DNA from 4 places in the Alkalihalobacillus sp. R86527 genome. Region 2 is predicted to be linked to each of the others. Evidence: predicted binding sites of a transcription regulator. Region 2 holds the regulator's gene; each other region holds the start of a gene.
The links. Region 2 encodes Rex, which represses fermentation and respiration genes when NADH is low (regulators of the CRP and FNR family bind a similar motif). Its sites were predicted from a motif close to TTGTGAAATATTTCACAA; they were not measured.
Positions count from the first base shown of each region.

Region 1: a site for Rex is predicted at 1,378-1,395, ahead of SJY16_RS12050 (cytochrome ubiquinol oxidase subunit I). Genes of this name have one in related genera too.
Region 3: a site for Rex is predicted at 5,878-5,895, ahead of qoxA (cytochrome aa3 quinol oxidase subunit II). Genes of this name have one in related genera too.
Region 4: a site for Rex is predicted at 5,540-5,557, ahead of SJY16_RS02135 (AtpZ/AtpI family protein). Genes of this name have one in related genera too.

Region 1 covers NZ_JAXHBW010000001.1:2,356,300-2,363,738, reverse strand. The annotation lists gene SJY16_RS12055 (ABC transporter ATP-binding protein) at 1-1,338, shown strand, start outside; gene SJY16_RS12050 (cytochrome ubiquinol oxidase subunit I) at 1,510-2,847, shown strand; gene SJY16_RS12045 (cytochrome d ubiquinol oxidase subunit II) at 2,873-3,889, shown strand; gene SJY16_RS12040 (potassium channel family protein) at 3,990-4,655, shown strand; gene rnjA (ribonuclease J1) at 4,986-6,653, opposite strand; gene SJY16_RS12030 (DNA-dependent RNA polymerase subunit epsilon) at 6,657-6,866, opposite strand; gene SJY16_RS12025 (DMT family transporter) at 7,233-7,439, shown strand, end outside.
Region 2 covers NZ_JAXHBW010000001.1:3,741,438-3,748,876, forward strand. The annotation lists gene SJY16_RS19545 (CPBP family intramembrane glutamic endopeptidase) at 1-256, shown strand, start outside; gene SJY16_RS19550 (YdiK family protein) at 253-477, shown strand; gene tatC (twin-arginine translocase subunit TatC) at 518-1,291, opposite strand; gene SJY16_RS19560 (twin-arginine translocase TatA/TatE family subunit) at 1,312-1,497, opposite strand; gene SJY16_RS19565 (redox-sensing transcriptional repressor Rex) at 1,526-2,164, opposite strand; gene moaC (cyclic pyranopterin monophosphate synthase MoaC) at 2,208-2,690, opposite strand; gene abc-f (ribosomal protection-like ABC-F family protein) at 2,920-4,842, shown strand; gene tsaD (tRNA (adenosine(37)-N6)-threonylcarbamoyltransferase complex transferase subunit TsaD) at 5,093-6,109, opposite strand; gene rimI (ribosomal protein S18-alanine N-acetyltransferase) at 6,099-6,557, opposite strand; gene tsaB (tRNA (adenosine(37)-N6)-threonylcarbamoyltransferase complex dimerization subunit type 1 TsaB) at 6,568-7,263, opposite strand; gene tsaE (tRNA (adenosine(37)-N6)-threonylcarbamoyltransferase complex ATPase subunit type 1 TsaE) at 7,244-7,439, opposite strand, start outside.
Region 3 covers NZ_JAXHBW010000001.1:247,612-255,050, forward strand. The annotation lists gene SJY16_RS01315 (cation:proton antiporter) at 1-598, shown strand, start outside; gene SJY16_RS01320 (NAD(FAD)-utilizing dehydrogenase) at 706-2,025, shown strand; gene SJY16_RS01325 (MFS transporter) at 2,055-3,452, opposite strand; gene SJY16_RS01330 (LacI family DNA-binding transcriptional regulator) at 3,629-4,624, shown strand; gene SJY16_RS01335 (SDR family NAD(P)-dependent oxidoreductase) at 4,832-5,671, opposite strand; gene qoxA (cytochrome aa3 quinol oxidase subunit II) at 6,030-6,968, shown strand; gene qoxB (cytochrome aa3 quinol oxidase subunit I) at 6,986-7,439, shown strand, end outside.
Region 4 covers NZ_JAXHBW010000001.1:393,753-401,191, forward strand. The annotation lists gene hflK (FtsH protease activity modulator HflK) at 1-873, opposite strand, end outside; gene SJY16_RS02110 (low molecular weight protein arginine phosphatase) at 1,035-1,664, shown strand; gene rpiB (ribose 5-phosphate isomerase B) at 1,661-2,101, shown strand; gene SJY16_RS02120 (TIGR01440 family protein) at 2,128-2,688, shown strand; gene SJY16_RS02125 (serine hydroxymethyltransferase) at 2,825-4,072, shown strand; gene upp (uracil phosphoribosyltransferase) at 4,368-4,997, shown strand; gene SJY16_RS02135 (AtpZ/AtpI family protein) at 5,698-5,886, shown strand; gene SJY16_RS02140 (ATP synthase subunit I) at 5,887-6,255, shown strand; gene atpB (F0F1 ATP synthase subunit A) at 6,275-6,988, shown strand; gene atpE (F0F1 ATP synthase subunit C) at 7,059-7,271, shown strand; gene atpF (F0F1 ATP synthase subunit B) at 7,382-7,439, shown strand, end outside.

The sequences.
Region 1 (7,439 bases), 1.4 Mb from region 2:
AATGGTGTCATTAATCTCTTGATGGATATCGTACTCTTGCTTGGTATCCTTGTTATCATGTTTATTTTAAGTCCACAATTAACGCTTGCAATCATGATTATTCTTCCACTCATGTTCTTGATTTCAACAAGACTACGGAGAAGAATTAGAAGGTCATGGCAACAAGTTAGAATTAAACAAGCGAAATTAAACTCTCATTTAAATGAGAGCATTCAAGGTGTTCGAGTCACGCAGTCTTACACACAAGAAAAAGAAAACATGGACTTTTTTGAAGGTGTAAACCATGAGACGTATTCGAGCTGGAAGGACGCAACGAAGAAAAGTGCAATGTTCCGTCCGTTCGTTGAGATGTCAAATGCGATTGGAACAGCAATATTAATATGGTTCGGCGTCTATTTAATTCAGAATGGTCTTGATTATGGTGTGTTTGTTACGTTTGCTTTTTATCTAGGGATGTTCTGGGAACCAATCTCAAGATTAGGGCAAGTATACAATCAGCTTCTAGTAGCGATGGCTTCATCCGAGAGAATATTTGAATTCCTTGATGAAAAACCAAATGTACCAGAGAAAAAGAATGCGCTTGAGTTTAAAGAGATAAAAGGTGAAATAACGTTTGAGGACGTAGAGTTTTCATATGATGAGAAGCGAAAAGCTCTTCATCAAATGAGTTTGAAGATGAATGCAGGAGAAACCGTTGCACTTGTTGGGCATACTGGATCGGGTAAATCAACGATCGCCAATCTAATCAGTAGATTCTATGACCCAACGAAAGGTTCGGTTAAGATCGATGGGGTCGACTTAAGAGACGTCAAATTAGATAGTCTACGCCAGCAAGTTAGTGTAGTGCTTCAGGATACTTTCATCTTCTCAGGAACGATTATGGAAAACATACGCTTCGGAAGGCCGGATGCTACTGACGATGAGGTTATTGAATCGGCAAAAGCGGTTGGAGCTGATCAATTTATTAAGCGCCTGAGTAACGGATTCGAAACAGAGGTCGAAGAGAGAGGGAACGTTCTTTCGGTAGGTGAGCGACAATTATTATCCTTCGCACGAGCGCTCTTAGCAGATCCGAGAATCCTTATTCTTGATGAAGCAACAGCAAGTATCGATACAGAGACAGAATTGAAGATTCAAAACGCGCTTAATGTTGTACTTGAAGGTAGAACAGCTATCATGATTGCTCATCGATTATCGACAATCCGTGGGGCGGACAATATTATTGTTCTAGATCATGGTAGAATTCTAGAACAAGGTAACCATAACGAACTGATGAGTAAAGGCGGAACTTATTACGAATTAGTAAAGTCGCAATTTAATATGATGGATGTAGGATAATAGAGAAGCCCATTATGGGCTTCTTATTTTATTGATAGTTTGTGATACTTGTCACAAAGTCTCGGTTGAGTCATAATAGAAGTGTAGAACACTTCATACGTTTGTTTGTTTTTGATCAAGGTGATAAGGGAAGAATAGTAACAAGATTTTGAGTGATTAAAGGGGATGAAGATGGTGGAAATGGATTCAGTGATGCTAAGCAGGCTTTTAACAAGCCTAACACTAGGGTTTCATATTATATTTGCAACCCTCGGTGTCGGAGTACCTTTGCTTATCAGTTTAGCCGAATGGATTGGAATTAAACGCAATGATCCTTACTACACGTTACTAGCAAGGCGTTGGTCAAGAGGCTTTGTTGTTACGGTTGCCGTAGGAGTCGTAACAGGAACAGCTATCGGATTACAACTTTCACTTCTATGGCCGAATTTCATGCAGCTTGCAGGTCAAGTTATTAGTTTGCCATTATTTTTAGAAACGTTTGCTTTTTTCTTTGAAGCAATCTTTCTAGGGATTTATTTATATACATGGGATCGCTTTAAAAAGCCGATCTACCACTGGTTGATTTCAATTCCAGTCGTAATTGGTTCAACAATGTCAGCGGTCTTCATCTCGACAGTGAATGCGTTTATGAATGCACCACAAGGGTTCACGATGGTCGATGGTGTATTAACAGATATCGAACCACTCGTTGCGATGTTTAACCCTGCAACACCGACAAAGGTAGGTCACGTCGTGATGTCAGCATACCTTACTTCAGCGATCGTGCTTGCAGCCATTACAGCTTTCAAGATATTGAAAGGGAAGAATGGTACGTATTACAAGAAAGCACTCAAGCTTACAATGACGGCAGGTTTTATTTTTGCGATCGGAACAGCAATGGTCGGAGATTTCGCTGGTAAGTTTCTTGCAGAGTACCAGCCTGAAAAGCTTGCAGCAGCTGAGTGGCATTTTGAGACCAGTGGCAATGCTGGTTTAATTGTTGGAGGAATACTGGACGAAGAAAATGAAGAGGTGAAGTATGGTCTTGTACTACCTAATTTCTTGAGTATTCTGGCGCATGGTAACCCGAATGCAGAAGTAATGGGCTTAGATCAAGTGCCAGAGGATGAAACACCACCACTCTTTATTCATTATCTGTTTGATGGAATGGTTGGAATCGGAATGTTCTTAGCAGCATTGACGTTTTTCTTCATGATTGCTTTACGATTCAAGCGATTCAATCCTAATAATAGGTGGCTTCTGTGGCTCATCGTTCTTGCAGGCCCCCTTTCAGTGCTTGCGATTGAATTTGGGTGGATTTTCTCTGAAGTTGGACGTCAGCCTTGGATACTATGGGATATCCTCCGTACGGGTCATGCAGCAACAACATCAGATCATGTAGGCCTGATGCTGATTCTGTTCCTATTATTATATATCGTACTCGGAACGCTTTGTGTCACTGTTCTTCGAAAAATGTTTCATTCAAATCCAGCTGAAAACGAACTTGAAGAAATAGCAAAAGCTAGATAAGTGAAAGGGAAAGAGGGGTGATAGAATGGATATTCAATTACTAGGAATCACGGTTTTGTGGATTTTTCTATATGGCTATTTGATAACTGCGTCAATCGATTTCGGTGCTGGTTTTTTCGCCTATTATGGTGAGCTTACTGGAAGGGAGCACATTATTAATCGAATCATTAGCAGGTATTTATCTCCCGTATGGGAAGTCACAAACGTATTTTTCGTTTTCTTTTTTGTTGGCTTAATTGGGTTCTTTCCAGATACGGCCTATTATTTCGGTACAGCATTGCTCGTGCCTGGAAGTATAGCAATTATACTGTTAGCAATACGAGGATCATTCTATGCGTTTGGAAACTATGGTGCGAAGAAAAGTAAAGTGTATACGTTTCTGTATGGTGTAACAGGGCTATTGATTCCCGCTTCGCTCTCAACGGCACTTACCTTATCTGAAGGTGGCTTTATTGAGGAAGTGGATGGGAACGTCAGGTTCCTTGCCGGTGAGCTTTTCTCAAGCTTTTATTCTTGGTCTGTAGTTATACTGGCTATCGTTTCTGTATTATTCATTAGTGCTGCATTTCTAACGTTCTATGCGAGTAGAGCAAATGATACACCAGCACTCGAGCTTTTAAGAAAGTATGCTCTGTTTTGGAGCGCGCCTACGATTCTTGCTAGTATTATGGTATTCGTTGCTCTACAACAACATAATCCTGAGCATTTCGCGAGTACTCTCGACTACGCGTGGCTCTTTATTGCATCGCTGTTTTGCTTTTTAGCTGCAACATACCTTATTTTTCATAAGAAAAGGTACGGAACAGCTTTTATATTCGTAATGCTACAGTTCTTTTTTGCCTTCTTTGGCTATGGAGTTTCACACCTTCCGTGGATTCTATATGATTATATTACAATTTATTCCGGTTATACGAACGAGACGATGGGGGTTTACCTTGTCATCGCATTCGTAGCAGGATTATGTTTGCTTGTTCCTTCACTCTTTCTATTGATGAGGTTGTTCCTCTTTGATGCAGAATATGTAAAAGGAAATAAGTCATAAAGAGATCTTATTGACACGGGTGTACATCGTGATAGGATAGAATTACGTGGCAGCGTACAGCTGGCACGTTTCTTTCCGAGATAAGTAGGAGGAGTGTACGTTGAAAAAACAATTTGCAGTTATTGGATTAGGCCGTTTTGGTGGTAGTATATGCAAATCATTGAGTCAACAGGGGATGGAAGTTCTCGCAATTGATATGGATGAGGACAAAGTTAATGAATTTTCCTCCGTAGCAACGCACGCTGTTATCGCAGATTCAACGGATGAGAGCGTACTTAAAAACTTAGGTATTCGAAATTTCGATCACGTAATTGTGGCGATCGGAGATAATATTCAATCAAGTATTTTGACAACATTGATTCTGAAAGAGCTAGGCGTTAGTAATATCACTGTAAAAGCTCAAAATGATTACCACGAAAAAGTATTGAACAAAATCGGTGCTGATAAAATCGTCCATCCAGAACGAGATATGGGGATGAGAATTGCTCATAATATCATCTCAAATAGCGTACTTGATTATTTAGAGCTTTCTGATGAGCACAGTATCGTCGAACTGATTGCAAACTCAAGAATGGACAATAAAACAATTATTGAATTAGATATTCGTGCCAAATACGGTGCTAATATCGTCGCGATTAAGAATGGTGATGATATCATCGTTTCACCTCAAGCAGATCAGAAGATCTACAAAGGGGATATTTTGATCGTGATCGGTTCAGATCAAGATATCAACCGTTTAGAGCGTCAGTTACTTAATAGAGATTAGATCAGAAAGGCCCGCCTGTTAAGCTGTTAAGCTACAGGTGGGCCTTTATTTATCCGAGAAGTGAATTAATAGTAGTCAACCTAATAGTACGGAAAGTTTAATTTCGTATTAAATGTTTCCAGTAGGAGTGAACACCCCTTGACTCCCGTGGTCCAACGGGCGTTCGAGACTCGGAGCGGAATGGTGTTATCCGCTTTGAGGCTCGGGCGTTCGTCCACAGGAAAGCAAGGGGTGTTCAAGCTCCTACGGCATGGGAAGCACCATACATACTACATATCTAAAAACAAAAAAATGCCCACTTGTCAGATGACAGGTGGGCATTCTCGTTTATTAGATCTCCATGATGATCGGTAGGATCATTGGACGACGTTTTGTTTTCTCATATAAGAATGGTGCAAGAGTATCTGTGATTTCGTTTTTGATCTCAGACCACTGACTTGTACGCTTTTCCATTACGCCATTAAGATGCTTCGATAGAAGATCTTGAGCGTCATTGATTAGATCGCCTGATTCTCTCATGTATACGAAGCCACGAGAGATGATGTCAGGACCTGAAAGGATTTTGAATTCTTTCATGTTGATGCTGACAACTACGATAACAAGACCTTCTTCAGAAAGAATCTTACGGTCACGTAGCACGATGTTACCAATATCACCGATACCTTTACCATCTACATAAACAGAACCAGATGGAATCTTACCACTGATTGAAGCTTCATTTTCGCTAAGAGCAAGGACTTCACCGTTATCCATGATGAAAGAGTTATCTTGTGGAATGCCACAGTCTTGCGCAAGCTTCGTATGCATTTTAAGCATTCTATATTCACCGTGAATAGGCATAAAGAATTTCGGCTTAATGAGACGAAGCATTAATTTCTGCTCATCCTGACCACCGTGTCCAGAAGTGTGAATATCACTAAGTTTGTGATGAATCACGTCAGCTCCAGCACGAGAAAGTTGGTTGATGATTCTCGATACGCTCACCTGATTCCCAGGGATAGGTGAGGAAGAGAAGACCACCGTGTCACCAGGGATGATTTGAATTTGACGGTGAGTAGCGTTAGCAATTCTAGAAAGAGCTGCCATCGGTTCACCCTGGCTTCCAGTACATAGGATTGTTACCTGGTTTTCTGGAAGGCGATTAATTTGGTGTGCGTCAATAAATGTATCCTTAGGCGCACGAATATAACCGAGTTCTTGTCCAATCGTGATATTTGCTTCCATACTACGTCCGAATACAGCTACCTTACGTCCGTTCGCTACCGCAGCTTCTACAACTTGTTGAAGTCGATGAATGTTAGATGCGAACGTCGCGAAGATTACACGACCATCAACTTTTCTAAAGATATCTTGAATTGTTTCACCAACGCGGCTTTCAGACATTGTAAAGCCAGGGACTTCACTGTTTGTTGAGTCAGAAAGGAGAGCAAGAACGCCTTCTTTACCGATCTCAGCCATTTTCGTAAGGTTTGCTGGTTCACCTACTGGAGTAAAGTCAAATTTGAAATCTCCTGTGTGTACGATGTTACCTGGTGGTGTTTTGACAACAACACCGAATGAATCTGGAATACTGTGTGTTGTTCTGAAGAACGCAACTGACGTTTTTCTGAATTTAATAATGTCGTCTTCTGTGATTTCGTTAAGGGAAGCCCCTCTTAGTAGACCGTGTTCTTCAAGTTTGTTGCGAATAAATCCTAATGCAAGCTTACCACCGAAAATCGGAACGTTAAGTTCACGAAGTAAGTATGGAATACCGCCGATATGGTCTTCGTGACCATGTGTAATAAAGAGTCCTTTAATCTTATCCTGATTTTTCACAAGATAAGAGTAGTCAGGAATAACGTAGTCGATTCCTAGTAACTCTTCTTCAGGAAATTTTATTCCTGCGTCAACCAGGATAATTTCATCCTGGAATTGAATACCGTACGTGTTTTTGCCGATTTCTCCTAGTCCACCGAGTGCAAAAACGGCTGTTTGATGATTTTTTACAAATTTCATAGTTTATACATTCTCCAATTCAAAGTGCTCTGATTTTTGCTCGAATTCTAGAAATTCATCTTCTACTGTTTGAATGAATTCGATATTGTAGTTTCGTTCCTTTAATTTATAGCGAACTTCCCGTTCAGAATTAGCCTCAACGTACAGGCTCTTTGTTCGCTCTCTTACAGGAACCTCCTTTTTTGTTTCTTGATAGTAAACCTTATAAATCATTCTAAATCTCTCCTTAACCAAGACAATTTGTGTGCATCTCCATTTATTATATAGGAAATTGGTTTCTTTTTCATGTTTCAAATAGATTTTCCATAATAAAAATAGAGATTTACCGCGTCATGAAAGGAAAAATTCTTATTCTGATACGATCGGTGATTGAGGAAAAAAGATGTTTTTTAGCGATTTTTTAATTTTTTTCTTCATTTTTGAGTACATTCTCTTCATTCCTTTCCTGATGGTCTAGTGGTTTTATTATTCGTATTGAACCAAAAAAATAGTTAGGAAACAGATGGAAATGAATGAAGAGACAAGAGTACCCTATTCATGTAAGATGGAATGGTACAAAACGAACGAGGAGGAGAATGAATGAGGCTGTTTCTCGCCCTGTTATCACTAAGCTTGATATGGGGAATGTCTTTTATGTTTATCAAAATACTCGTTCCAGCTGTAGGGCCGATGGGCGTAGTATTCTATCGTTGTTTGTTCGGTGCAATAGCAATATTGGTTTATCTCATTGCTAAAGGGCGGGTCAGCAACTTATTTAAAAAGCTCCCATGGGGCAGCTTGATTCTA
Region 2 (7,439 bases):
GATTGCTGGAATCGCAAGTTCTGTTGTATTTGCTGCCATTCATTTGGATTTCGATCACATCCTCGTTTATACAGCGATGGGTCTTACGTTTGCTTTTCTTTACGTGAAAACGAAGCGTTTGATCGTACCGATTATCGCGCATATGACGATGAACACAATCGTTGTACTAATAAACGTTTTTTATGCTGATGATATAGCAGACCTACAAAAACAAGTTGAACAAATGCAATCATTTATTGGAGGACTACTAACATGAGATTTTCACCAACTCTAATGGGGTTTTTCTACGCTGGGCTAGGTTCGATCTTCACTTACCTTGCAATTCAAAGCGCTCGTTCTGATGCTGACATGTGGAGCTTTTGGACGATTATATTGATGGTGCTTGCAACAGTGGACTTCGTCTACTCCATCCGCTTCTTTTTACTAAAAAAGAAAATCAATCAATTAAAGAAAAAAGATCAAAATAAAAAGCGATAGGGCTACCCTATCGCTTTTTTGGTTATCTACATTTTCTGTTTTATTGATCGGAATTCTGCTCTGCTTCCGCTTCCTCCAGCTGACGCTTCGCCTCAGCTTGTAGCCTCTTTCGATAGCCGTAACGAGATACGAGAATACTGAATTCATATAGCAAGAAGAGCGGTACCGAAACCATCAGGTGTGAAATAATTTCAGGCGGTGTGATCATACCTGCGATGACGAGTAACCCAAAGTACGCATATCTCCTGATTTGGACAAGCATAGCTGGATTTAACATCCCTAACCTTGTAAAGAAAAGAACAATCACAGGCAGCTGAAACACGAAGCCAAATGGTAACGTTAATTGAAACAAGAAGGTAAAGTATTGATTTGCGCCGTACATTTCCTGAATGTTAAGGCTTTCTGCCAGGTTTCCTACAAAGTCAATGACAAAAGGAAACAGGACGAAATATGAAAATGAGATGCCTCCAAGAAATAAGACAAAGACTGCTGGAATATAAGACAACGTTACTTTTCGTTCATTTTCAAAAAGTCCCGGCGAAACAAAAGCCCACAGCTGATAAAGAGCGATGGGCGATGTCATAATGAAAGCAATCAGGAACGCAAAGCTGAAATAAACCTTTAACGGGTCCGTTAATGTAAAAGCGTTCATCGGTATTCCTTGTGCTTCAGGAGCATGTTGTAGAAACACAATGACCGGCTTTGCAATAAATAATCCCGCAATAAAGGAGAGAATTAAGACGACGACTGTAATGATGATTCGTTTCCTTAATTCTTCTATGTGATCATAGATGGATTGTTTTTGTTCATCCATTCCTTATCCGTCCTAACCGATTACTGTTCGTTTTTTTTCTTATCGTTTGTATCATCGTCGTCATCATCTGCGAGCCCTTTTGTTGCATTCTTGAACTCACGAAGTGTATTACCTGCTGCTTTACCAAGCTCAGGTAGTTTCTTTGGTCCAAAAATGATCAAAGCAACAACTGCAACTAGAGCGATACTTGCGCCACCCATTCCCATGCGTGTCACCTCCTTATGATTGATAGTTTTAAACTGGATAATGTTTCATGAAGTATACGAGAGCCTGCAGTTCAACTGCCAGGTCTATATGATGCACTCGAATATGATCTGGAACAGTCAAACGTGCTGGCGTAAAGTTCAAAATACCTTTTATACCAGCCTCGTCCATCTGATCAGCAATTGACTGAGCAGCATTGACTGGCACCGTAAGTATGACGACAGAGATGTCGTTCTTTTTCACTTGTTCCTGTAAATCATCTATATGGTATATCGGAATACCACCAATTTCTTGGTTCACTTTAGTGGTATCCGCATCAAATGCTAATTCGATCTTCGTGTTGTTATTCTTGATGAAATTGTAGTGAAGAAACGCCGTTCCAAGGTTACCGACTCCTATTAGAGCGACCCGTGTCGTTTCGTCTTGATCTAACGTCTTACTAAAGAAAGATAACAAATAATGAACGTTATACCCATAACCTTTCTTACCAAGAGCACCAAAATAACTGAAATCTCTTCGTATCGTAGCGGAATCTACCTTTATAGCATCACTCAATTCAGCAGAACTTACCCGCTGTTTACCAGATGCACTAAGATTCTTTAAATAGCGATAATAGAGCGGCAGTCGTTTTGCTGTCGCTTGCGGAATTTTTGTTTGATCAATATCCATAAACACCCTCCACATTGATCTCCGCGCTCAATATATGGTTGTACTACTCGCGCTTGTAATCCCCGCTTTTCCCCCCGGTTTTCGTAAGGAGATAGGTTTCCCCGATAACGATGCCTTTATCCAACGCTTTGCACATATCATACACCGTTAATGCCGCCGCTGTTGCTGCCGTCAGCGCTTCCATTTCTACTCCAGTACTTCCTTTTGTTTTCACATGAGCTTCAATGGTAAGCTCATAAGTGGAAGAACTACTTTCCCAGTCGAAATGAAGGTCAACGCCAGAAAGCGCTATCGGATGACACATGGGGATGAGATCAGACGTTTTTTTTGCTGCCATAATCCCGGCAATTTGAGCGACTTGAAGCACATCGCCTTTCTTCATATTACCTTCTTTAATACCGGAATATATTTCTTCACTAACCTGCACGCTCGTCTTAGCAACCGCTGTTCGAGCAGTCGGAGTTTTCTCTGTTATATCGACCATCTGTGCTCGGCCTTCTTCATTAAAATGAGTAAATGAACTCATGGCTGCCCCTTTCTTCTATAGATGATAGAAGGTTAAAATGCTGCTACTTGTGACTATACACCATTTCTATCCTTTTTGCTGTTTTTTAACAAGAATTTTTATTACCATTTAATGAACATTCCTTTAGTTGCCCACCCTGTCCTCACTACGATAAACTAAAAGGAACGTTATCGACTACAATTGCGATTAAATCATACAACCAGAAGAGAGAATTTGAGGTGAACAAGCAATGATTGCACTACAAGTAAATGGCGTATCAAAATCATTTGGTGCTGACCCTATTTTATCTAATATTAAGTTAGAAGTACAATCGAGAGACCGCGTAGCGCTTGTTGGTAGAAACGGTGCTGGTAAGTCTACTCTTCTTAAGCTCATTACCGGGCAACTATCATATGATTCAGGAGATATCATTAAACCAAAAGACGTACGGATTGGTTACATGGCTCAGGACACTGGCCTAGAATCAAATTTGTCGATCTGGGATGAAATGCTTAGCGTCTTTGAACAACTTCGTGATATGGAAAAAGAACTTCGTCGTTACGAAGAAAAGATGGGCAATCCAGCGATCTATGAAGATGAACAGGAATACCAGCGTATCATGAAAGAATACGACCAGCTACAGGTCTCTTTCAAAGATAAAGGTGGCTATAAATACGAAGCAGACATTCGAACAGTCCTTCACGGTCTTAATTTCAAAGACTTCGATTATAGTACGCCTATTTCTACCCTCAGTGGTGGTCAGAAAACCCGCCTTGCGCTAGGGAAACTGCTATTAACGAAACCAGAACTCCTTATACTCGATGAGCCTACAAACCACCTGGACATCCAGACACTTACGTGGCTTGAAGGCTATCTCACAGGCTACTCTGGTGCAATTCTTATCGTTTCACACGACCGATACTTTCTCGATAAAATCGTGAACAAAGTTTACGAAATTTCTCGAAACCGCGCAGAGCGATTTGAAGGAAACTATAGTTTCTATTTAGAAGAGAAAGATCGTCGGTACGAACAGCAATTAAAAGAGTTCGAGAAACAACAGAAGGAGATCGCCAAGCTAGAAGACTTTGTTCAAAAGAACATCGTTCGTGCTTCGACGACCAAACGAGCCCAAAGTAGAAGGAAACAGCTTGAACGCATGGAACGAGTCGATAAACCAAAGAGTGACGAGAAGTCAGCGAACATTTCGTTTGCGATTGATAAGCAAACAGGTAACGATGTGTTGAGTGTGAGAGACTTATCGATCGGCTATCCTGGTTCGGTGATCAATGATCAGCTTACATTCGACTTGAAGCGCCAAGAAAGCGTCGCTCTTGTTGGTCCGAACGGTATTGGTAAATCAACTCTTCTTCAGGCTATCGTCTCTGGTAAAACACGATTGGATGGGAATATTAATTTCGGAAGTAATGTGAAGATTGGATTCTATGATCAGGAGCAAACGAACCTCACATCTAACAAAACGGTTCTTAACGAATTATGGGATGACTTCCCTTTAACAGATGAAAAAGATATTCGTGCCGTACTTGGCCGGTTCCTTTTTAGTGGGGACGATGTATTAAAGATTGTTTCCGAACTTAGCGGTGGAGAAAAAGGAAGACTTGCACTATCAAAACTGATGATGCAAAAGTCAAACCTTCTTATACTCGATGAACCTACTAACCACCTTGATCTTGATAGCAAGGAAATTCTAGAGGAAGCGCTCATCCAATTCCCTGGAACGATTTTATTCGTTTCTCACGATCGGTACTTTATTAATCGGATTGCGACTCGCGTTCTTGAGTTATCTACAGAAGGTGTAACTTCGTATCTTGGTGATTATGACTATTATGTGGAGAAGAAACAGGAACTCGCTGAACTAGCCGCTCTTGAACAGCAAGAGCTAAATAATGCTGAACCTGAGGCTTCAGGTAAATCTAGCTTTCAACAAGACAAAGAAGCAAAACGACAAGAGAGACAAATCCTAAGAAGAATCGATGAAATCGAAAAAGAAATTGATTCTGCAGAAATTCGAATCGCTGAAATTGAAGCGGAACTCTGTATCCCTGAAGTTTTTGAAGATCACGAGAAAGTAATGATCTTAAACGAAGAGCTCGATAAGCTTCGAGCACGAACAGAAGAGCTAATGGAAGAATGGGGAGAACTACAAGAATCTTAAAACAGTCCACAGTGGACTGTTTTTTCTTTAGATAGGAAATATTCCGACATATTCACACAATCCACAGACTTATACACAGATTATGTGTTTATTTTACGAGTTATTTCAAATTTATCAACATTATCCACAAGTATATCAATTGTTATCCACAGAATTTTACCCACAGCTGAAATCCCTTTTTCTTCACAGATAGGTCAATATGTCCACATTATCCACTACTTGTGGACAATCTGAAACAAAAAAACCGGGACTAGATTCCCAGTTCTAATCCCGGATTTGCATTCAGCTGTAACGATGAACGCTTTCCTTTTCGATATCCAATTGTGCCAGCTGCTGCGATCATCGCAGCATTATCCGTACAGTAATGAAGAGGCGGTATAATGAGCTCGATATCCGACTCTCGGAAAGCATCCTTCAGTGCTGAACGTAGTCCTTTATTTGCTGCTACGCCCCCAGCAAGAAGTACTTGCTTTACGCCATATTCTTCAGCCGCACGTTTCGTTTTGGTCACGAGAACATCGACAACGGCAGCTTGAAAACTAGCCGCTAGATCTTCAGGCTTAATCTCCTCATTCCGCTGCTTTGCATTGTGAACCGTGTTAATCACAGCTGATTTCAATCCACTAAAGCTGAAATCATATGAACCCTTCTCAAGCCATGCACGTGGTAAAGGGACTGATTCAACCCCTTCTTGTGCAAGACGATCGATATGTGGTCCACCTGGATAAGGTAACTTAAGTGTTCTAGCCACTTTGTCATAAGCCTCTCCTGCAGCGTCATCACGTGTTTCACCGATTAATGTGAACTCTCCCTCAGCTTCCATATGAACGAGCTCTGTGTGCCCCCCTGAGACAACGAGAGCAAGCAATGGATACTTGAGCTCAGAGACAAGCTGATTCGCATAAATATGACCCGCTATATGATGGGTTCCGATCAGAGGTTTTTGATGTGCGAATGCCAATGCTTTCGCTGTATTTACTCCTATTAAAAGCGCACCTACAAGACCTGGTCCCTCTGTCACGGCAATCGCATCGATGTCGTCCATCGTCACTTCAGCCGTACGAAGAGCTTCTTCCAGAATAACCGTCATTTCCTCTACATGGTGACGAGAAGCGATCTCCGGAACGACTCCTCCAAAACGCTTATGGCTCTCTATCTGGGAAGCCACGATATTAGAAAGAACTTCTGTTCCTCCTCTGACGATTGAAACGGCTGTTTCATCACAACTCGTTTCGATTCCAAGTATGATTTCTGCATTATTTTCCATTTAAATTCACCCACATTACTAGTGCATCCTCTTGGTTATCTGAGTAATAACTTTTTCGGATGCCACCTTCTTCAAAGCCTAGTTTCTTATATAAATTCTGTGCAACTGTATTGGATACTCTCACTTCAAGCGTCATCTTCAGAGCTCCCCGCGACTTTGCAAAATGAACCGCTTTGCTCATCAGCGCTTCTCCTAGCTTCATTCCTCTAAAATCAGGATGAAGAGCGATATTTGTAATATGAGCTTCATCAATAATCACCCATACCCCGCAATACCCTGCGATCTCTTCGCCTACTTCGAGCAATAAATAAGTAGCAAATTGATTCACAACCACCTCATTATAGAAGGCAGACCGACTCCAAGGAGTTGGAAACGTTGCTTTCTCAATTTCCATGACAGCTTCAATATCTTCCACAGTCATTGAACGAAATGATATCGTTTTTTCCATAACGAATCCCCTACTTTTCTTGCGAAGCGAGCCATTTGGCTTCCGCCTCTGCCATCCTTACATAGTTCGGTTTAAACGAGTGTACGTCCCCGACTGGTTTCTTCACAGCGCCAAGTACGGCAAGTTCTGATGGCCGTGCATTCGTGCTACTAACAGGAGGAAAAACCGCTTTCTCCCCAAGGATCTCTACAATCGCTTCTTTGTGGTTCGACAGATCATTGCTAATAAATAAGAACTGCTCATGAGCGTCTATGTTTTCCTTTAGCCACTCTTCAAACAAAACAATCTGATCTTCGCTCTTTCTTACAAGATGAGCTTTGTCTTTCACAAATATCCCGTTATATACTTGTCCTCTTCTCGCATCAAAAAATGGAACGATTGCTCCATCGAAGAAACGTCCGCTTTGAGCAAGGACTTCGAGACTCGACACCCCTACTAAAGGAATGTTTAGCGTCCACGCTAACGTTTTTGCTATACTCACTCCAATCCGAAGACCTGTGTATGACCCAGGTCCTTCAGCAACCACAATTCGATCAAGCTCATTCGGTTTTACGCCAACCTCTTCTAAAAGTTCTTCGATCGCTGGCATCAATCGGATTGAGTGATTCTTCTTTAAGTTTGTAATCATTTCGCCAACAATCGTATTATCTACCATTACGGCGATCCCCATTACATAGTTAGATGAATCAATCGCTAGTACTTTCATCTTGCAACTCCTTACAAACAGATTCATAAAAAGCACCAAAAGGCCTCAATATCAATCTGCGTTCTGATTCTCTTTGATGATAAATTTCGATCCTTAATAATTCTTTAGGTAGCATATCCTGTATGAACTTCGCCCATTCTACGACAGTTACACCTTCACCCTCAAAATATTCATGA
Region 3 (7,439 bases), 3.5 Mb from region 2:
ACCTGTGTTAGTCACTGATTCATCGTGGAAAAGGCTGATAACGGCTAGAAAAGCTGGAGTTCCTTTTTATCGAGGAGAAATTCTTTCTGAGCAAACTGAATATAGGCTGGATTTGACTCCATATGAATATATGATTGCCGCCACCGAACTGGACTCTTACAATGCACTAGTATGCACGACCTTTGTTCCTGAAATAGGGAGAAACAATCTTTATCAACTCAGCTTAAGAAATGATAGAGGCGATGATATCGAGGAGCTTGTTCATACAATTGGTGGACGGATTGCATTCCGGGAAGGTGCTACGTGGGAACACTTGAATCGAAAAGTGGAAAGTGGCTACGTACTTCGTAAAACGAACATTACACAGCAATATAAATATGACCAATATGTAGAGGAAATTGATGAAGAAACAATCCAACTGTTCATCAAGAAACCTTCAGGAAAACTCGAGTTCTTTGCACACGACTTAGAGTTAAGTGGTGAGGCAGGAGATATAGTCGTTAGTTTAATGCCTCCAAGCAAAGAGTTTAATCGAATTCAACAAAAACTTGAAAAACAACGAAGTGAAGAAGATAAGGTTCAGAATCGTCAGGAATGACGGTTCTGAACCTTTCTTTTATCAAAGGCTCTCTAGTCACCACCCTCTAAATGAGAGGCCTTTCGTATGGTATGCTGATTGAAAGAAACAATAAACGGAGGGTTACTATGTATGATGTCATTATTATAGGAGCAGGAGTGAGCGCTATCTTTATGGCTCATAAACTAACAGAGCTACACCCTGGCTATAAGATATTGATGATCGACAAAGGAAAACAACTTCATGAACGATCTTGTAAGGGTGATGGCTGTAAATGTGAAGCATGTGACCAATACATAGGGTTTGCAGGATTAGGAAAGTCTGAAGGGAAATTCAACTATACGAATGACTTTGGCGGTAGTCTTGGAATGAAAGTTGGAAGCGAGAAAGCCATGAAATTAATGGAGGAAGTAGACGAACTCATCTGTATGTATGGAGGGAATGCTGTAGAGAGTTATAGTACTCATAATCCTCATTTAGCTGATGAAGCGGAGCGACATGGATTGAAGGTGCTGACAACTACAGTCCGGCACCTTGGAACAAAACGATCAACAGAAGTCTTTCAAAACATATACGCTTATTTGAAAAGTCATATTGATTTCGTATTTGAAGCAGATGTGAAGGAAATTTCTAAGGATAATGGATATTGGATCAAAACGAGTCGAGGAACCTTCCACTCCAATAAAGTTGTATTTTCAACAGGAAGTAGTGGAAGTGAATGGATGTTGGAAAGGTGTGAGGCGTTAGGTTTGAGACCTGGTCCTTCGCGTATTGACTTAGGGATTCGGGTTGAGATGAGAGGAGATCAGCTTAAACATATTCTAAGAGACACGTTTGAAACGAAGCTTTATGTAAAAGGGTCAACTTATGAAGCTACGACGTACTGCATGAATCCCAATGGCCGTATCATACGGAAATATCAACATGGCCTCGTTATGGCTGATGGACAGAATCAGCGAGAGAAGGGATTGAGTAATAACCTGAATTTCACTCTGTTCGTACCATGGTTATTTGATTCGAAAAACGAAGCTGATGGTTTTGCTCGTCAGTTCATTGGTGGAATTAATCAGGGAAGAGACCGAATCGTTGTGCAGCGTTTTGAAGATTTGCTTAATCAAATCGCAACTGATGATCAAAAGCTGACTCGAAACTCGATACAACCCACATTGTCAGCAGAGCCGGGGAATCTGAAAGAAGAAGTTCCAATAAAGGTTGTAACCGCCATCCAAGAATTTTTACAATCGTTAGAAAGCCTTCTTGGTGAGGCGATTGATACAGATACATTGCTTTATGGGATGGATGGTAAATTTTATGAACCAAAAATCAAAACCGATCGCTGGTTTGAAACGGAGTTGGCTGGACTTTATTTAATCGGAGATTGTTCAGGAGAAACACACTCTCTATCGCAGGCAGCAGCGAGTGGATTGCATACAGCGGAACATATATAAAGGCTGGCCTTTTGGCCAGCCTTTATATATTATGAAACGGGCCTTTCAGACAGTTTCTTTTCTTTATTTAATCGGAATTTCAAGGTGAAGACACTAAATGCCACTACAGCGATAAGACTTAAACCGATATAAAGATTACTATAGATAATATTGTCTCCTAGCTTAGCCAATGGATTCATGGAAAAGGAAACGTTAGGCATGTCCAGAAGGCGACCGAAAATAGCTGAGCTGAAGGCGCCAGCCATAAAGTTGAGTAAGTTGAAAACTCCCATTCCAACGCCGTTTTGATGGTCAGGTAAAATTGTAGATATCAAATCGGCAGTTGAGCTTTGAATAAGAGGAAATCCAAGATAAGCAATAAGCAGACAAGGCACAATCACCCAGGCTGTGTAACCTGAAAAGGTTGATATGAAGAAGGTTCCACTGGCGATGAGTATTAGGGCAAGTTTCACAACGGTGGTAGCACCCTTTTGTTCAATAAGTTTACCGCCAACTTGGCCGATTAACCCCGCAGCCATAGCACCAGGGAATAAGACGAGACCAATCGATAATGTCGATAGCTCGTTTAAATCTCTCAACATGATCGGTATAACGAAAATCAGACCGAATAGTGCTGAAGTACCGAGAAAGCTTGTAAGTGCAGTGATGGTGTATTTCGTATTCTTCAAAATGAGTGGATCGATAAACGGTTTATCGATTGTGAATGTCCGGTAAAGAAACAACCCAAATAATACGATGAATAATACAAGTAAATACCAGAAGAAAGTAGTTATATAGATGAGCAATGCAGCAACTGAAGCTGCCATCAATAACGCTCCCGGGATATCGACCGTGCCTTTACGTTTATCTTCGTCAGGTAGCCATTTACGAAACAAGGGAATCGCAAAAATCGTTGCTACTGAAAAAAGGAAAAGGAATCTCCAGTTCATCGTACCTCCAACAATGCCGCCAATAATTGGGCCTACGCCTGAAGCAAACGCAACTGTGGAGGAGATAAGCCCAAATACTCGTCCTTTTTCATTTGGAAGAAAGCGAATTGGCACGATAAATGCTAGTGCAGGGATCGTGGCACCACCTGCAGCTTGTAAAAGTCTAGCTAGAAGGAGTGTTTCATAATTTGGAGATATAAACCCAATAAATGCCCCAGCGGAGAAAATTGCGATACCGATTGTGAACAATGTTTTAATAGGATAAATATCTGCGAGCTTTCCATACATAAGTGAACCGATGGCGAAAACTAAAATATATCCTGTTAGCACCCAACTTACTTCGGATGGACTTAAGTCAAAAGCGGCCGCAATATCTGGGATTGCAACGTTAAACATCGTTCCATTCATTACGGCAAAGGCAAGAATCGTACACACCAAAATAATCAGTCGTTTTCTTTCTTTGGGCGTGAATTCCTTGCTTATTTGTGAATCTGACATGCATACCCTTCTTTCTATTTAGGAACTCGAAATAATGATTACTCATTTTATAATAGAGTGGAAAGGTAGTGATGTAAATTAACTAGCTTCATAACATCGCATTTCAATGGTTTTACCATTTATAGACAATAAACAGATAATCTATTATGATTAGATTGGAAATTCTTGCTGAAGGGGTGAAGAATTTGACGACCATCAAAGATGTAGCAAAACGGGCAGGCGTTTCACGAACAACGGTCTCTCGCGTATTAAATGACAATGGTTATGTAAGTCAGGAAGCACGAGAGCAGGTTTTGAAAGCAGTCCAAGAAATGGGTTATATTCCTAGTGCCCATGCTAAGACGATGAGGACGAAACGTTCTGGCGTTATCGGTGTCATTCTTCCAAGGATCAGTACCGAAACCGCAAGTCGAGTGGTGAATGGAATTGAACAAGAATTAGCTGATAATGGATATCAGATCTTACTTACGAATACACAGTTAAAGCCGGAGAAAGAAATAGAAAATATTAAACTCCTAAGAAGCCGACAAGTAGACGGTATTATATTACTTGCTACAAATCGTAATCAAGGACTTTTGAACACAATAAATGAAACGAATATCCCTTTTGTAGCTCTAGGACAAGAACTAGAAGGGGTGACTTCTGTGATGTATGATGATTATCACGCATCTATTTCTATAGCGGAGTCGCTTATTTCCAAAGGCCATCAACGCATTGGGTTCATTGGTGTGCAAGAAAAAAATCACGCAGTTGGTGTTCTTCGTAAAGAGGGATACAAAGACGCGATGAAGAAACATAACCTTACAATCGATGAAAACTGGATTCAGTATGGTGACTTCACGTTCGAATCAGGGTACGAAGCAGCAGAGCGATTAATGGTTGGTGCAGCTATGCCGACTGCTATTTTTGCTGTAACTGACAGAATGGCAATCGGTGCATTAGGTTGTTTGCGAGAAAAAAATATCAATGTCCCAGAAGAAATGGCCGTATATGGCATCGGTGCTTCTGATCTATCAAAACATGTAACTCCGACGTTATCTACTGTCGATTACTTTAATGAAGATGCGGGTCGTCAAACAGCTCAACTGATTTTACAACAGTTGAAAGGGCAAAGTTTGGAAGAAAAAAAAGTCAAACTAAGTTATAGACTTATTGAAAGAGATAGTGTATAGCAACGAGTGAAAGCGATATCATTTATTTTTTACCGATGTGGAATCGTTCACACATAGTGAACAATTAACTTGAAATTGATACAAGAAGTTAGCGAGTGTTTGAAAGCGCTCGCATTCCTCTATCAGGGTTACTTGGTTTTAAAGACAGCATGCTAGGGGGCTAACTAAGTGGGCTGTGAAATGGAATATTTCCAATCATATAATGATTTAGATAGAACGAGCCTGGTCAAAAGACCAGGCTTGTTTATTAGTTAGATAGATAGAGCGAATAATGCCGCCTTCAACTCGTTGAGCTGAGCCATTAATCGCTGAAGAAAGAGGAGATGCAAGGTATGCAACCGTATTAGCTACTTCTTCTATCGTTGCAAAGCGTTGGATAAGAGAAGTTGGTTCATTGTCTTTGAAATAATCTCTCGTAAATTGATCAAGATCTTTATTTTCTTCTTCAGCCGCTCCTTCCATGAAGCTTGCTACACCTTCTGTCCAAGTTGGCCCAGGTAGAACGGAATTAACTGTTACATTCGTACCTTTTGTTGTTTCAGCTAATCCGCGAGAAAGGCTGATCATCGCACCTTTTGAAACGGAATAAGGGATCATTTGCGTAAGGGGCTTCACGCCAGCTTCACTTGCAATGTTCAATACCCGACCGGAATCCCTTTCAAGCATAGATGGAAGGAAGTTACGAGTGAGTCTTACAGCACTGATAACATTCGTTTGGAAATAATTCATCCACTCTTCATCCGTTACTTGTTCAAACGGTTTCACTTCAAACATGCCCATATTATTAACAAGAATGTCGACTGCGCCATGCTTTTCAACTTCTTCAACAAATAACTCACTTTCTTCCTGTAACGAAAGGTCTGCTGCGATTCCATAAACCTCTCCATATGAAGATAGCTCATCGACAATACCATTTACACGTTTCTGTTTACGGCCGTTGACGATGACTTTTGCTCCTTCTTTTAAAAGCGTTTCAGCAATTCCTTTTCCAATTCCAGAAGTAGATCCTGTTACCACGGCTAATTTATTCTTCATTTGTAAATCCATCCTAATCTCCTTTCGACAATCAAGTTAACTCCTCGCTAACTGTACCAATAATAAATACAGTTACTCAATGATTCTGCTCACGAAACAGATAGCGTTTTTAGTAAGCGTTATTTTAGTCAATGAGGTTAAAATCTTCCACAAATATGACCAAAGTATGTACGAAATGTGTCGAAAAAGTGATAGAAAGTTGAGCAACTTTTGACACATTGTGATGTGTATCACATTTTTCTATTTCCCCTGCTAGAATAATAGTTGTCAACGCAAAACCCTATCATTAAGCATCTTTAAGAAGTTGAAATTATGATTTTACTATAGAGAAAGAAAGGAAGGTGGCCTTGCGGTGAAGCGAATAAAGTCAATGCTAGCATTCGTCATGTTCATGTCAGTTTTAGTTCTGAGCGGTTGTAGCAACTTAACTGTGCTTGATCCAAAAGGACCCGTAGCGGAACAACAAGCAAATCTAATTCTATTCTCCATAGGGTTAATGCTATTTATTGTTGTTGTCGTATTCGTTCTATTCACACTAATTCTTGTGAAATATAGAGAGCGGAAAAGTGGCCCTGAATATGAACCTCCAGAAATCGAAGGAAATATATTTCTTGAAATTGTTTGGACGGTTATCCCTATTATCATTTTAATTGCTCTTGCAATTCCTACCGTTAAAACAATCTATGCATTAGAAGAGCCTCCTGAAGCAACAGCCCATAAAGACCCTGTTGTTATTCATGCGACATCAGTAGATTGGAAATGGGTGTTTAGCTACCCAGAAGAAGATATTGAAACTGTGAACTATATCCACATTCCAGAAGATCGCCCGATATTGTTTAAGCTTGCTTCAGCTGATTCTATGGGTTCATTCTGGATTCCATCATTAGGTGGTCAGGAATATACGATGGCCGGAATGATGACGGAACTTTACTTACAAGCAGATGAGCCTGGGGAGTATCGAGGTCGAAACTCTAACTTCACAGGTGAAGGCTTCGCAGATCAGGTGTTTACCGTTACAGCGGAAACAGAAGAAGAGTATGCTGAATGGGTTGAAGAATCCCAAGAGGCACCTGAATTAACGCAAGAAAAATACAACGAGTTGATGTTAAAAGGTCATTCAGATGAAATGACATTCTCCTCAACACATCTTGAATGGGTCAATCATGCGATGGATGCTGAATATGCAACTAAGGTACGTAAAGGCCTCCCACTCGATGAGGATAAAGAAGAAAACTCACATGGTTCACATGGTGAACACGATGACCATTCAAAATCTGAAGATAAAGGCACTCACTCTGAGTCGCATTAAGGAAGGAGGAAGACACCATGAAATGGGATGAATTTTTCGTCACAGGTGACCCACTTATATATGGTGCCGATGTATCGATCGCTTTAACGATGATCGGTGTTATATTTGTTCTGACATATTTCAAGAAGTGGAAGTGGCTATGGACAGAGTGGCTCACGACTGTTGATCATAAGAAATTAGGAATTATGTATGTAATGTCTGCCGTTCTGATGCTATTTCGTGGAGGTGTAGATGCCCTCTTGATGAGAGCGCAGCTCACGGTTCCAGATGCAGGATTCCTGGACTCTACTCACTATAATGAAATCTTTACAACGCACGGTACCATCATGATTATTTTCATGGCTATGCCGTTCTTGATCGGTTTGATGAACGTTGTTATTCCTCTCCAAATTGGAGCTCGAGACGTTGCGTATCCGTTTCTTAACGCAGTAAGCTTCTGGACATTCTTCATGGGAGCAATGCTGTTTAATA
Region 4 (7,439 bases), 3.3 Mb from region 2:
TTCATCAGTAATGTAGATCTTCGTATCAGGTAATACTTCTTCAAGCGTCTCTAAAATGAGACGTTTTTTCGTTACTTCAGGACTATTCTTATATTCGTTGTAAAGTGCATTAAAGGTTGCGACGTCACCACGCGCTTGCTCGACGCGCTGTGCTTTTTTACCTAGGGCTTTTGAAATACGTGCGTCCTTTTGTCCTTCAACAACACTAAGCTCCTGGTTTTTATATTTTCTCGCTCCGTAGATCGTCGTTTCTTTTTGTTCACGAGCGTCAACTACGTTCGTAAACGCTTTTCGGACTTCATCGTTTGGTAATTCAACATCCTGTAGCTTCACGTCAAGGATAGAGATACCGATTTCGTACTCATCGATGAGTTTCGTAAGGATTTCACGAACGCTTCCTTCGATTTCAGCTTTACCAGAGGTAAGTGCTTCGTCGATTTCAGAGCTTCCGATAACACCTCTTAAGGAAGAGGATGTTGCGTTATAAAGGATTTCTTTCGGTTGATCAGAATAATAAAGATATTTCTTCGGATTTGTAATTCGCCACTGCACGACAAGGTCAGCCAGGACGATATTTTCATCACCCGTTACCATTTTCGTTTCTTTAGGGAAATCCACGATTTCGCCATCTTTTTCATCGTATCCAAACGTTAAACTAAACGTCTCTCTCGGTAATATATCAACTTGTTGAATTGGCCACGGCAACTTGAAGTGTAGACCGGCATCGCTAATTTCTTCGTCTACTTTCCCAAATGTCATGATCACAGCTTGCTCGGATTCATCTACCGTATACCAGCTCGTAACAAGTACGATTCCTAGTAGTAGAAAGAGGACGATGGAACCAGCAATAACTGCTATTCTTCTTTGTGACATTTTATTTCCCCCCTTGGTTTTGCTTCTATCAAGTATTACGCTTTCATGTTACAAAAAGTTTCATTTTTGTTAAAAAACATTTCATGGATCGTGCTTAATTGAACAGGGTGGATTTATCGCCTTACATCTTTCATAATAAAGGTAGAAGGAGAGTGGCTACGTTGAAGGTTTTATTTATCTGCACAGGGAATACGTGTCGAAGTCCAATGGCGGAAGCGATCGTGAAAAATAAAAAAAGTAAGGTCGAAGTGAAGTCTGCAGGTGTTTTCGCTGCAAATGGGTCACCTGCCAGCCAACAAGTTGTAACTCTTTTGAAAGACAAGAACATATCGTTTTCCCATAGTGCTCGCTTACTAGATCGGGAGCTTGCTGAATGGGGAGATTTACTTCTTACAATGACAGAGAGTCATAAAGCGTTGGTTTTAAGAGATTTTCCGGAGCTGTCTCACAAAGTTAGTACGTTAAAAGAGTATGTTTTTGGAGAAGGGATGTACGAACCTTACCAAAGAAAAGCTGCAGAACTTGAAACAAAACGCGCGACTTTTATACATGAAATGAATGGATTAAGTGGTGAGGAAGAAGAGGAGAAGAGAAAAGCGTTTGAACAAGAGCTAATGAAAGAACTAGAGCAATTGGAAATGCTAGAGAAAAATCTTCCTTCCATCGATATCTCTGATCCATTTGGTGGATCTTTAGACCAATATCATCAAACATATAATGAAATAGAAGATGCAGTAGAACGATTAATCGAACAACTAACAAAGGATAATAATGAGGAGGATGAACGGTGAGAGTTGCAATTGGAGCGGATCACGCAGGTGTTATGATCAAGGATGACATTATAGAAGTAATAGAGGAATTAGGCATGGAAGTTACCGACCTTGGATGCAATTGCAAAGACTCTGTTGATTACCCGGACTATGCTATACCTGTAGCCGAACATGTTGCTTCTGGAAAAGCTGACCGAGGCATTCTTATTTGTGGAACAGGCATCGGCATGTCCATCACAGCGAATAAAGTCGAAGGAATTCGATGTGCGCTTGTTCACGACTTGTTTAGTGCAAAGGCAACGAGACAGCACAATGATTCCAACGTATTAGCGATGGGTGAGCGGATCATCGGCCCTGGACTTGCTAAGGAAATCGCCAAAGTTTGGCTTGAAACAGAGTATGAAGGCGGTCGTCACGCAAAGCGCGTAGGTAAGATTACTGCTTACGAAACGAATTAAAGGAGGAATGAGCTGTGGATGAGAAAATGGCTCAGCAGATTTCCCAGCATACCCGTGAAGCATTAGATGATCTACAAGTTGATGCTCGTTTGTCGGAGCGAAATCTTTTAATTGTCGGAATGAGTTCAAGTGAGGTCATGGGAGAACGAATAGGGACTGCCGGTACCACTTTTGCTGCTGAAGCAGTTTATGAAAGCATCGGTTCATTTCAGAATGAGACGGGTGTAAACATTGCGTTTCAATGCTGTGAACACTTAAATCGCGCTCTAGTAGTTGAACGAGAAACTGCTGAAGCTAGAAACTATGGCATTGTAGCTGCCGTTCCTACAATTCATGCAGGTGGTTCAATGGCAACGTATGCTTTTCAAAGGATGCGTGATCCCGTACTTGTTGAATTCATTTCAGCAGACGCAGGAATCGATATTGGTGATACCTTTATCGGTATGCATATTAGACACGTAGCGGTGCCTGTTAGAAGCAGGCATAAAGCAATAGGACATGCACATTTAACGATGGCGAGATCCCGTCCAAAACTTATTGGTGGTGAACGAGCTTCGTATCCTACTAAAAATGAGCATTGTTTTTAGGTGAAAAACCGAACATTTTCAATATTGTTTTATTTAATATACGGTATCGAAGATCTGTGATACAATGCAAGCGAGATTGATTCACGACTATTCAATTAAAGGATAGAAATATGTGTGAGATGGAAAGGGGATATCAATGCAACAACTAGCAAAGCATGATCAGGAGTTATTTCAGGCAATTCAAGACGAGCTAGGTAGACAACGTAGCAAAATTGAACTAATTGCATCAGAGAACTTTGTTTCAGAAGCTGTGATGAAGGCACAGGGGTCCGTTCTAACGAACAAGTATGCGGAAGGTTATCCAGGTCGCCGTTACTATGGTGGCTGTGAGTATGTAGACGTAGCTGAAAACATCGCAAGAGATCGAGCAAAGCAGTTATTTGGAGCAGACCATGCTAACGTCCAGCCACATTCAGGCGCACAAGCAAACATGGGCGTATACTTCACTGTCCTAGATCAAGGAGATACGGTCCTTGGTATGAACCTTTCACATGGAGGACATCTCACACATGGTAGTTCCGTTAACTTCAGTGGTGTTCAATATAATTTTGTGGATTACGGTGTAGATAAAGACTCACATCGCATCGATTATGATGATGTGCTTGAGAAAGCCAAAGAACATCGTCCGAAATTGATCGTTGCAGGCGCAAGTGCATATCCTCGAGAAATCGACTTCAAGCGTTTCCGTGAAATTGCTGATGAAGTTGATGCTTATTTGATGGTAGATATGGCACACATTGCTGGACTTGTAGCAACAGGACATCATCCTAACCCAGTTCCTTACGCTGATTTTGTAACGACAACCACTCACAAAACGCTTCGTGGCCCACGTGGTGGTATGATTCTTTGTAAAGAGGAATTTGCGAAGAAAATCGATAAGTCTATTTTCCCAGGTCTTCAAGGTGGTCCACTCATGCATGTGATCGCTGCAAAAGCAGTAGCATTCGGTGAGGCGTTATCGGAAGATTTCAAGCAATACTCAGAAAGTATTATTAAGAATGCTAGAAAACTAGCATCCTCTCTAGAGAAAGAGGGAATCAATCTTGTTTCTAATGGAACAGATAACCATCTTGTTTTATTAGACCTTCAGAGTCTTGAAATCACTGGTAAAGTGGCAGAGAAGGCATTGGATGATATCGGTATTACAACGAATAAAAACACGATTCCATTCGATCCGCAAAGTCCTTTTGTAACAAGTGGACTCCGTATCGGAACCGCTGCTGTCACATCACGAGGATTTGGTGAAACTGAAATGGAAGAAATCGCAAGCATCATGAGCGATGTTCTTCATAATATTGAAGATGAAAATGTATTGAAGAATGCAGAGCAGCGTGTTGTTGAACTAACAAATAAATTCCCAATGTATGAAGATCTTTCCTATTAATAGATGAAAGTCAGGGCGGATAAGCGTCCGAGAGCTGTCGAAACTGTTTCGACAGCTCTTTTTATACTCTAGTAAATCGGGCTAGTTAACCCCTGTAAGCAGAGGAAAACGAAGGTTAGCGGACGATCTGCGTAGCTTGGATGTGTAGTAGGAAGGTTAATTGCGTAATCCGTATTGCTCTCAATGAGTGTGAATATTTTATCATCTTAGAAAGCCTTGAATAAGTTATCGTTTTTCTGTAGAATTGCGAAGAAGATTGTGGAACGATATTAAATTGAGAAGGGGAGATTGTACAATGGGTAAAGTATACGTGTTTGATCATCCATTGATTCAGCATAAGCTTACATACATTCGAGACGAAAAAACAGGTACGAAGGAATTTCGTGAATTAGTTGATGAAGTTGCTGCTCTAATGGCGTATGAAATTACGAGAGAGCTTCCAACTGAGGAAGTTATGGTGAAGACTCCTGTAACAGAAGCTAAATCCAAAGTCCTTTCAGGTAAAAAACTTGGACTCGTTCCGATCTTAAGAGCCGGTCTCGGCATGACAGACGGAATTCTTAAGCTTATTCCTGCTGCAAAAGTAGGACACGTTGGACTTTACCGTGACCCTGAAACACTTCAACCGGTCGAGTACTATGTAAAGCTCCCTGCAGATATCGAAGAACGTGAATTTATTGTAATCGACCCGATGCTTGCTACTGGCGGATCAGCTGTTGAAGCAATCAATTCAATTAAGAAGCGCGGTGCACAAAACATTAAGATGATGTGCTTGATCGCGGCTCCAGAAGGTGTAGAACTTCTTCAAGAAGCGCATCCTGATGTAGATATTTTCATCGCTGGTCTCGATGAGAAATTGAACGAAAAAGGATATATTGTTCCAGGCTTAGGCGATGCTGGTGATCGTCTTTACGGAACGAAGTAATCGAAAACCTCTCCATTGTGGGGAGGTTTTTTAGTTTGATATTAGAATGTGGTGATTTCCGCTCCAGGAGGCTCGCTTTCCGCGGGGCGGGCGGTGAGCCTCCTCGGGGTCTCACCTGTCCCGCACATCCCGCAGGAGTCGAGCCTCCTTCCACTCCAATCACAGTTATTAAACTTCATTACAAAGCTAAATTAATCCAAAATCTTTTAAAACAGGATAGTGAAATGGATCAGTTACTGTTTACTTGATTCGTGGCAACAAGTCGGAGAGTACTGCTTAAATTCGTATCAATCTATCGGGACCCATACTATCCTCATACTTCAGACGTAGGGAGATTATAAAATTCTTAAAAGCTAACTCTCTCGATATAAGAACGATTTTTGTGTTAAAAAGTGTCCCATCCACATAAAATGTGAAAAAAAAGTGACAAAATGATTCGAGTTTATCCGCTAAATTTTACCTCTTTCACAGATAAGGTTTCGTAAAAGTCATGAAAGCGTTATAATCCTTGTGTATATGGGGATTATTGAGCTTGTTTGAATTTGTGAAATTCATCACACCATTTGCTTGAAACGGATTGACATGGTTGGATGCCTATTGTATCCTTACAAAGGGTATAGTGATAAGGTTTTCATCCGCACGGGAGCTACATTCCTCCCAAACTAACCTCAACAGTAAAGGGGCGCTTCATTTGAAGGCGATGGCACTCTACTCAACCATCCTGTCGTACCTTGTCGGATCAATACTCACAGGGATATTCCTCGGGAAATGGATGGACAGCCTTTTCGACACCTTTCCGCTTTTTCTTGTCATCGGACTCCTCTTAGGACTCGGTGGAGGAATATATGGACTGGTTCGTCTTCTACATAAGTTTACAGGGGAAGATTAAATGACAGAATATAAACAACATTTCCGCCGCTACTTACAATACACCCTGTATCTGCTCGCAATTTTCGTTATGGGTTGGGGAGTTACCTCAAGCAAAGCATTATTCCTCGGGTTAATACTAGGCACCATATTTAGTATATATAACCTATTCAACATGTTCCGTAAAATAAACCGACTTGGACAAGCTGCTGCAGAGGGGAAGAAACCAAAATCTCTCGGCTTCTTAACAAGGTTAGCTGTGGCAGGACTAGCTGTCGCCATCGCAACTCGGTATCCGGAACTGTTCAACTTGCTAGGTGTGGTAATTGGGTTAATGGTGACCTACATTATCATTCTCATAGATTCAATACTTCAAATACGCTTTAAGTAGGAAGAGAGGTGAAAAGCTGTTGGAACATAATGCACCTACAACTGAAGAAATTTTAGGCATTACTTTTAATCTTTCCAATGTACTCATGATCACGATTGCATCCGCTATCGTTTTCATCCTTGCAGTTGTAGCAACTCGCTCACTCGCAATGCGTCCAACTGGTCTGCAAAACTTTATCGAGTGGGTTATGGACTTTGTGAAAGGTCTTATCTCAAGCACCATGGACTGGCAAACAGGAGGACGATTCTTGTTTCTAGGGATGACGTTACTCATGTATATCTTCGTCTCGAATATGTTAGGTCTTCCATTCGCCATTTCATTGGGCGACACCTTATGGTGGAAGTCTCCAACTGCAGACCCGACGATTACGCTAACGCTAGCAACAATGGTCGTGGTGCTTACACACTATTATGGTGTGAAAATGAAAGGTGCAAAGGAATATGGTAAAGGGTTCTTTACCCCGATGAAATTCCTATTTCCTTTCAAGTTGATCGAGGAATTCTCAAACACATTGACACTTGGTCTTCGTCTTTACGGAAACATTTTTGCCGGTGAAATCTTGCTTGGACTCCTAGCTGGACTTGGAGCTGCAGGAGTCGGCGGAGCGCTTGGAGCCTTTCTTCCTATGCTCGCATGGCAAGGATTCAGTATCTTTGTCGGTACAATTCAGGCGTTTATCTTTGTAATGCTTACAATGGTTTACATGGCACACAAAGTGGCAGACGACCATTAAACAACAGTATTAATGAACTTTTCATTATATAAAAAATCTATTTTCATGAATAATAAGGAGGAAATTTAGCATGGGTTTAATCGCAGCTGCAATTGCAGTAGGTCTAGCGGCAGTAGGTGCCGGTATTGGTAACGGTCTTATCGTAGGACGTACAGTAGAGGGAATCGCTCGTCAACCAGAACTTAGAGGTACTCTTCAAACTACAATGTTTATCGGTATCGCACTAGTTGAGGCACTACCGATCATCGGTGTAGTAATCGCATTTATCGTAATGGGTCAATAATTACCTACGAAATTTCATAGGGAAATCGTAACGTTTCATGATGGCGGAGAAAGTTTCGAAATGAAACCTTCGCCATTCGTTTTGTATGATCTCTGAAGGGAGTGAACACGTTGTTCAACAGTCTAATTCTTGGAGCTGGCACTGGGATTCACGCTGGTGATATCCTTT